2 regions of the Serratia sp. ID 25-353 genome follow, and region 1 is predicted to be linked to the other one. Evidence: riboswitches for the same ligand, from Rfam matches in the RefSeq annotation. Region 1 holds a riboswitch; the other holds the start of a gene.
The links. Region 1 has a riboswitch for fluoride ahead of ACYF6X_RS08175 (DHH family phosphoesterase). Riboswitches for the same ligand answer to the same signal wherever they lie in the genome.

Region 1 (4,411 bases):
CTCCCGGCCGGTAGCCGGCTTTCTCTATCGCCTGCACGATCAGCTCCAGCGGCTGGCGGTTTGAGGCGACCGCCGGCGCGAAACCGCCTTCGTCGCCGACGCCGACCGACAGGCCTTGCGCCAACAGGATTTGGCGCAGCGTCTGATAGACTTCACTGCCCCAGCGCACGGCCTCGCGCAGCGACGGCGCGCCCAGAGGGGCAATCATAAACTCCTGAAAGTCTGCTCCTTGCCAGCGGGCGTGCACGCCGCCGTTGATGATATTCATGCAGGGCACCGGCAACAGGTTGGCGCCGATGCCACCCAGATAACGATACAGCGGCAGTTGCGACAATTGCGCCGCGAGGCGGGCGGCGGCCAGAGAAACGCCGAGCAGGGCGTTGGCCCCCAATCGGCTCTTGTTCTCGCTGCCGTCCAGCGCGATCAGCCGGCGGTCAATCTCCGCTTGTTGGCGCACATCCACCCCGCGCAGCGCCTCATTGATCGCCGTTTTGACGCTGTGCACCGCCTCCAGCACGCCTTTGCCGCCGAAACGGTGCGGATCGCCGTCGCGGTGCTCCACCGCCTCTCGCGACCCGGTGCTGGCTCCCGAAGGCACCGAAGCCCGGGCCACGACGCCCCCCGCGCTCATGTCGACTTCGACGGTTGGGTTGCCGCGCGAATCCAGGATCTCTCTGGCGGTTACGTTTTCAATCTCATAGCTCATGGATGATCACCTCATTCTAGGGAGTAGGCACGTGCTTTATCAGCACGTCGATCGACAAATGGTTGATGAATTCGAAGCCGAAGGAGGCAAAGACGCCAAACGGTCGGTTCTGATGGCCGAGTAGCAACAGATCGATGCCTTCGCGGGCAATCAGGGCTTCAACGTCTTTGAAGCGATGGATGCTGACGATTGCGCGCACCTCCAAGGGGATTGAGCAGTCTTCCACCAGGCGGCTGAGCATGGCTTTGGCGGCGATCACCTCGCTGGACTGGCGATCTTTGGTCAGCGAATCGCTGAGGTAGTCCAGCTCGGCATAGTCGGCGCTGATGTGCGCCACGGTAATGTGCGTATTCATCTGCTGATTGAGGTGTTCGGCATGGCGCAACAGCCGCCGGCCGTCGCGTTCATCCTGCACCAGCAGTAAAGCATGTTGATAGAGCGACATGACTTATCTCCCTGCGTTAGCGATCTGGAGGGTTAACCACGGTAAAACCTCTTTTTTCCGGCTCGTCATATCGGGCAGCGATACCTGACGAATGTCGAGCACCCGGTTTGACGAGAAATACAGAGTGGAGCGGCGGCGGGTGATATCGGTGACCAGCAGCGCGGTCATCTCCAGCCCGGCTTCCTGCTTCGCTTGTTCAAGCGCCTGTTGCAGGGCGGGCAACAGCGGATCGATGTCGCGCATGGCCCGCACTTCTATCTGCGACAGCAGCAGCGTGGCCTGCGCGGCGTTAAGTGGCATCGGCTTTTCTGCCGTCAGGATCTGCAGGATCACGGTGGCGCAACAGCCGACGGCGCGCACCCAGACATCGGGCGGGTTGCGGGTGACTAACGTGCCCAGCCGATGATGGTCGATAACGCCGACCACGTCGCTGTCGGGCAATGAGGCCGGCCCTTGTTCGACGTCGGTAAAATCGACCAGCCAGACTTTACGGTCACGAAGATCGCCTTTCAGCAGCGCAGGCGCTTGCACGCCGGCGGCGGCCAGTATGTAGCGGGTTTCCGGCGTCAGGTCGCCAAGGCGGAAAGCCACGGCCGGTTTGCCGAGGTGATTGAGCCAGTCCGCGACCACCAGTGCGCTGCAGATGCTGTCGCTGTCGGGATTTTTATGGCCGAAAACGTACAGGGGCATTTCCCGCACGGCGAGATCGGGCTGGGTCGGAAAAGGGGTAAGACGTGAGATTTCATTCATAGCGACTCCTGACATACCTGCCTAAAAATAAAGCGAAGTTGTATATCAGGCGTCATCATCCGGTTCGAGTGAACGCGGCGGTTGGGAAAGGTGGAACACCATCACCTTGTGAACGACTGTAGCGCAGCGCGGTGGCAAACGCAACGTCCGGCAAAGCTGGCGAGAATGCACAATCGGATTGATACTGAGTGAGTCTATGATGGACAAGGATATTTGCCGCTAACCGACGGAAACGCTGAACGGACTTACTGCCGGATCCGTGGGTGCCACAATGGGAGACAACATGCTCGAACCCTGCTTCCCCGAAAACGAAGCCGAACGCCTGTCGGTATTGAATTCGCTGAACGTGCTGGATTCGAACTCGGTGGAAAAACTGGATCGCATCACGCGGTTGGCGGCGAAATACTTCGGCGTGACCATTGCGCTGGTGTCGCTGATCGACCGGGATCGCCAATGGTTTTTGTCGCGCTACGGTCTGGATCCCCGGGAAACGCCGCGCAATATCTCGTTTTGCGGCCATGCCATCTTGCAACGCGAAGCGTTGGTGGTACCCGATACCGCCGAAGACCCGCGCTTTTTCGATAATCCGTTGGTGATCGGCGGGCCGCGGATCGGCTTTTACGTCGGGCAGCCGCTGCTGTCGCTCGACGGGTTGCCGCTCGGCACGCTGTGCATTATCGATAGCCAGCCGCAGCCGTTTTCCCCGGAACAACTGGCCGATCTGCATGATTTCGCCGCCGTGGTGGAGGAGTACCTGCAAAGCATTGAACGCCACGTCTATACCGAAAACCTGAAGTCCGACCTGCAGCGCACGGAGGCCCTGTTCGAACAGACCTTCGCCCAGGCGGCGGTAGGGATGGCGCTGGTTTCGCTGCAGGGGTATTGGCTGCGGGTAAATCCGCGCATTTGCGAAATGCTGCATTATTCCGAACGTGAGCTGATGGATCGCACCTTCCAGGACATTACCTATCCGCTCGATCTCAACACCGACCTGGAAAAGCTGCAGCAGCTGCTGAAAAATGAAATCAGCACCTATTCGATGGAAAAACGCTATTTCCGCGCCGACGGCTCGATCGTTTGGGTGCAGTTGACGGTGGCGCTCAATCGCTTGCCTAACGGCAAACCGGACCATTTCATCTCGGTTATCGTCGATATCAGCGAGCGCAAGGCGGCCGAGGCCGATCTGTTCGCGTTGCAGCATGAGCTGGAGGAACGCGTCGAAATTCGCACGCGGGAGCTGAACGTGGTGGTGAAAAAGCTCAACGAAGAGATTGAAACCCGGGTGCTCGCCGAATATCAGCTCAGTGCGGAGAAGGAGCGTTTGCGCGCCATTACCGACAACATGCCGGCCTTAATCAGCCAGATCGACGGCAATGAACGCTACCTGTTCGCCAACAGCGCCTACAAAACCTGGTTTGGTCTGGAGGAGTCCAGCCTCAGGGGAATGACGGTGCGCGATTTCATGGGAGAAAGCGTTTATCGGATAGCAAAACCGATGATCGAACGGGCCCTCGCCGGCGAAATGGTGAGTTTTGAGAATGAGCTGCAGACCCGGCAGGGGCTGCTGATGATCCACACCACGCTGGTGCCGTGCGAAGCTCAGGGCTTTTACATTCTCGCCATGGACATCACCGAGCTTAAGCGGCTGCAGCAGCGGTTGGAATATGACGCAACCCACGACATGCTGACCGGATTGACCAATCGCCGCGCGTTTCTACGCCGGTTGTCGGGCACGCTGCAGGCCTGTTGCCATCAGCGGCAGATGGCGCTGTTGTTTATCGATCTCGACGGTTTCAAGGCTCTTAACGACAGCTATGGCCATGAGTTCGGCGATCTGATCCTGAAGACGTTCGCCACATTGCTCAGCGCCTGCGCCGGCGAGCGCCACAGCGTCTCGCGCTTGGCCGGTGACGAGTTCACGGTGATCCTGTGGCCGTTGACGGATCCGCGGCGCGAAGTCAGCGAGTTTTGCGAAAACGTGTTGGCGCATCTGGCCAAAATTACGCAGATCGGGCCGCAGAAGGTGCGGCTTTCCGCCAGCATCGGCGCGGCCATTTCCCCACGCGGCGATGTGACGGAGGAGATGCTGTTGACCCGCGCCGACGGCGCGATGTATCAGGCGAAATCGGCCGGAAAGGGCACTTTCGCCATCTGCGAGTTGTGAGCGTGCAGCGGTGACCGTCTCCGGGTAAGTTGTTTTTCTTTTCCTGTGAGCAGAACTCCGGACTTATTGTATGGCGTCTAATCATCAACACAAAGACTGGCTCGAACTGCGACGCGATGACGAAACCGGCATCGAGAGCGTCAATGCCCACTTTCAGGGGCATGCCTACGATCCTCACGATCATGACGAAATGCTGGTGGGCGTCACGCAGCAGGGTTTGCAGCGTTTCAATTGCCACCGCTCATTGCATACCAGCCGGCCGGGGCGCGCCATGCTGATCGAGCCGGGCGCGGTGCACGATGGCCATGCGCCGCAGGCCGAAGGGTTTACCTATGCCATGCTTTAT
Region 2 (4,411 bases), 1.4 Mb from region 1:
GTTGACCAGCATCAGCAGGGCGAAGAAGCGGGTCAGCTCATGGCCGGCGTACAGATCGCGGGCAATGGCGCGGGAAATCACCGCGCCACCGGCACCGGCGATGCCCTGAAGCAGACGGGCGATCAGCAATTGGTCGATGGTGGGCGCGAAGGCACACCACAGCGAAGCGCCCAGCAGCAGGATCAGCGACAGCAACAGCGGGCGCATGCGGCCCAGTTTGTCGCTGTAAGGGCCGAAAATCAGCTGGCCGACGCCCAGACCGAGCAGCCCGGCGGTCAGGCTGAGCTGCGCGGCGGCGGTGGAGGTATTCAGCTCGCCCGCCATTTCCGGCAGGGCGGGCAGGTAGAGATCGGTGCACAGCGGCCCCAGCGCGGCCAACAGGCCAAGCACGACGGCGTACACCAGACGTTGTCTGGCTAAGTGTTTGGTCATGGGAGATTAAGATTTCCTGAACAGGTGAGAAATGGCCTGCTGATACAGATCGCGCAGCAGGGACGCATCGGCTTTTTGCGTGGTAAGGATACGGTAACCGGTGCCTTCGCTCATGACGGCGATAAATTCCACCCGCGCGGCGATCTCCTCCGCGCTGAAATGGGGATACAGCCGCTGCAGATTGTGGCACACGTGGCGAAACAGCCGCGCTTCCGCATCGCTGAGCATTTTGGCCACCACCGGGTTGCGCGTGGCTTCGGCGGTCACTTCCAGCATCAGCATGTGATCGGTTTCGCTTTCGCCCGGCTGCTGAAACAGCGTGCGCGCCGCCAGCGTGCCGGCGATCAGGTTGATGTGATCGCCAAGGTTTTCCAGTCGCTGCATCTTGCTGGCGATGATGCGGTTGACGATCTCCTCGATAATCGCGTCTTTATTGGCGAAATAGCGGTAGATTTGCCCGACGCTGAGCTGCGAGCCCTGGGCGATTTCCGCCATGCTGGCGGCGTGGAAGCCGTGGCGGCGGAAGCTGGTTTTCGCCGCTTCGACGATCTGATCGCGACGGGCCTGCACCTTGGCCTGTTTACTGTCGTTGGGGGAGAGCATCTGCCCGATCCTTTGCTACGCGTGAGCCGGGTTCACATTTTTGGGTGTGAACGTTCATTCTCAATTGTAGTGTAATCGGCCGGAAAGACGCAAGATGAACGCGTGCTGCGGGGAAAAGGCGCTTAAGCGAACAGGTAGGATTTGATAAAGGCGGCGACGATCAGCACGCACAGCGCAACGGCAATCGCTTCGGCGGCGGTTTTCGGCAGGCTAAACATAGCGGTTTCTCATCCAGTCAGGAGTACTGGATGAGATTATGCGCATGCAAGATTAAGGAAACATTAAGGCTTAGCGCCCGTTGACCCACATCACCAGCATGAAAGCCAGCAGCGTCATCGCCAGCGATCCGGCCAGGTTGAGCAGCATATTGGCCAGCGCCCAGCCGAAGCGGCCATCCTGCATCAGGTACACCACCTCCAGCGAAAAGGTGGAGAAGGTGGTCAGGCCGCCGCAGAACCCGGTGGTGATCAGTAATTTCCAGGTGGGATCCAGATGCGTCATGCGGGTGAAAATCGCCATCGCCAGGCCGATGATAAAACCGCCGATCAGATTGACCATCAGCGTACCGAGCGGAATATGGGCGTTCAGCGGATTCATTTTCATGCTTACCGCCCAGCGTAAAACGCTGCCGACGCCGCCGCCGATAAATACGGCCAGTAAAGAGCTCAACATGGGGCAACTACCTTTCAATCAGAGAAATTCACGGGACTCGGAAAGGGACAGGCGTAACGCTACGCGCCTCTCTCCGAGAGGTTACGTAGACATCATCAGCCTGTGAAGGCGGTTAGGGAGGAATGTCATCTCCAGCGTGCCGCACGGCCTTTTTGCCGTACCCGGTGGATGTTACACCTAACGCCGCCTATTTTGTAGTATCGACAACCTGCGAGGTCACCCCATGGAAATCAGAACGGCGCGCCTGAGCGATCGCCAGGCTATCGCCGAATTAATGACGGCGTTGGATTATCCCGGCACCGAAGCGTTTCTGACGCAGCGGATGCGCCAACTGCTGGCGCATCCGGACGAGGCGCTGCTGGTGGCGGTGGAAGGCGAGCAGGTGCTGGGCGTGCTGTCGCTGCATTTTCTGCCGCAGCTGGCGTTGGCCGGCGACATTGGCCGCATCAGCTATTTTTGCGTCGACGATCGGGCGCGCGGCGCGGGGGTAGGGCGGCGGTTGCTGGTGGAGGGCGAGATGCTGGCACGCCGTCGCGGCTGCGATCGCTTGGAGGTCCATTGCCACAGCCGCCGCGAGCGGGCGCATGCGTTTTACCGGCGCGAAGGCTTTGTCGAAGCGCCGAAGTATTTTGCCAAATTATTAAACCAGTAAGTTAGTCGCCCGTCGGCGCCGCCGTTTCCAGCCGATTGCGGCCATTTTGCTTGGCCCGGTAAAGCGCGCCGTCGGCCGCTTTCAGCCAGTCCAGATAACCGCCCAGCGTGGGGTGGTAGTTGGCGATGCCGGCGCTGATCTGCAGCCGCAGCTGTGGCGCCTCTTTGAAGATAACGGCGTCCAGCCGCTGTTGGATGCGCCGCAGGACGATTTCCGCCTGTTCAGCGCTGGTGTTCGGCAGCACCGCGCCAAACTCGTCGCCGCCGTAGCGCCCGACGATATCCACGTTGCGCAAGCCGATCAGCAGCTCTTCCGCCAGCGCCGCCAGGGCTTCATCCCCCAGCGCATGGCCGAAGGTGTCGTTGATGGTTTTGAAGCGATCGATATCCATCAGAATCAGCGTGGCGTTGTCCTGGTAGCGGCGGCAGCTGTCGAACTGGCGATGCAGCAGGTGTTCCCAGTGGCGGCGGTTATACAAGCCGGTCAGTCCATCGCGGGTGCTGATGCGTTGCAGCTCCTGTTTCTTTTCCGCCAGCCGTTTGGCGGTGCGGTAGGTCACCAGCCCGAGCAGCGTCGGGTAAAGGTAGATCATCGGCAGGCACAGATAGATTTGTAGCGGCGTGCTGTGCGGGTGGAACGGGAAGCCGAGCAGCGCGCCGGTCAGCGCCGCCGTGGCCAATTGAATCGCCAACCCTTTGACAAACAGTATCTTACCGGCCGAAGCGATGTTGTTCATGCTCATCATCGACAGGATGACAATCGCCGGCAGCGCGTTGAACGCCATCATCGCCGCCCAGAAGCCGCCGAAGGCGGAGTCGATCAGCAGATTGCGGATCTCGGCTTTGAACGGATCTTTGGCGCGGCAGGCCAGGCGGTAGGCGAGATGCGGCCAGAGAAAACCGTGAAAGGCCAGCAATAGCCAGACCGCCGTGGGCGGGGCCAAGGGGTAGAGCGCGGCGCAAACGCAAATAAAGCCGAGCCCCAGGCCGGCGACGCGGGGCAGATAGGTGCGTTTGGCGAAGCTGAGGCCGGATTTTCGGGCATCGAAAATGGATGGAGCAATATACATCCGGCCTCTCCCTGATAAGTATCACGGCAGCGTATCATGCGGGTGATAAACTAAGAATAGTCTGGGATTCATGCCGCGGGGCCGCGTGGCATTCCTGCGACGGATCTCACTCTGTTACATGTTGCGGTTGTGCGAGCGGGGGGAAAGTCGCTAAATATTCGCAGGCAAGGTCAGTTTTTCTCGCTGTTCACGCAGCGCTCTATGATAAGAAGGTGAGTATGGAAGGTATCAGTATTACCAAACTTCTGGTGATTGCGGTATTGGTGATTTTACTGTTCGGCACCAGCAAACTGCGCACGCTCGGCGCCGATCTTGGCGCGGCGCTGAAAGGCTTTAAAAAAGCTGTGGGCGACGACAGCACGCCGCCGGCCGCCAGCAACAACACCGCCGAGAGCCAGTCCGCTCAGCAGAGCGTCGAAAAGAAAGACGTTTAACCCCGTCTGACGGCGCGCAATAAAAAACGGATGCCTTGCGGACATCCGTTTTTTGGCGTTTCCGCCGTCTTTAGCGTAACAAACTATTACGCGTTATTTCACTTCCATCCCTTTGGCCTGTAGATCGGCGTGGTAAGACGAACGCACGAACGGGCCGCAGGCGGCGTGGGTGAAGCCCATCGCCATCGCTTCTTCTTTCATCTCGTCGAACTCGGCTGGGCTGACGTAGCGCTGCACCGGCAGGTGGTGACGGCTCGGCTGCAGGTATTGGCCCAGCGTCAGCATGGTCACGCCGTGGCGGCGCAGATCGCGCATCACTTCGACGATTTCCGCATTGGTTTCACCCAGGCCGACCATCAGTCCGGATTTGGTCGGGATATCCGGGTGCGCTTCTTTAAAGCGCTCCAGCAGCTTCAGCGACCACTCGTAGTTGGCGCCCGGGCGCACTTGGCGATATACGCGCGGCACGTTTTCCAGGTTGTGGTTGAACACGTCCGGCGGCGTGGCGGTGATGATCTCCAGCGCGCGATCCATACGGCCGCGGAAGTC

Region 2: another riboswitch for fluoride. It lies ahead of crcB (fluoride efflux transporter CrcB); the one in region 1 lies ahead of ACYF6X_RS08175 (DHH family phosphoesterase).

Annotation. Positions count from the first base shown of each region.
Region 1 is NZ_CM139236.1:1,711,983-1,716,393, reverse strand. Features, by position in the region: gene eno (phosphopyruvate hydratase) at 1-706, opposite strand, end outside; gene ACYF6X_RS08180 (adenine nucleotide alpha hydrolase family protein) at 723-1,151, opposite strand; gene ACYF6X_RS08175 (DHH family phosphoesterase) at 1,155-1,901, opposite strand; fluoride riboswitch at 1,941-2,016, opposite strand; gene ACYF6X_RS08170 (diguanylate cyclase domain-containing protein) at 2,185-4,065, shown strand; gene ACYF6X_RS08165 (AraC family transcriptional regulator) at 4,136-4,411, shown strand, end outside.
Region 2 is NZ_CM139236.1:3,064,044-3,068,454, reverse strand. Features, by position in the region: gene ACYF6X_RS14855 (multidrug effflux MFS transporter) at 1-432, opposite strand, end outside; gene ACYF6X_RS14850 (TetR/AcrR family transcriptional regulator) at 439-1,035, opposite strand; gene crcB (fluoride efflux transporter CrcB) at 1,324-1,707, opposite strand; fluoride riboswitch at 1,787-1,849, opposite strand; gene ACYF6X_RS14840 (GNAT family N-acetyltransferase) at 1,931-2,359, shown strand; gene ACYF6X_RS14835 (diguanylate cyclase) at 2,361-3,428, opposite strand; gene tatA (Sec-independent protein translocase subunit TatA) at 3,647-3,862, shown strand; gene lipA (lipoyl synthase) at 3,956-4,411, opposite strand, start outside.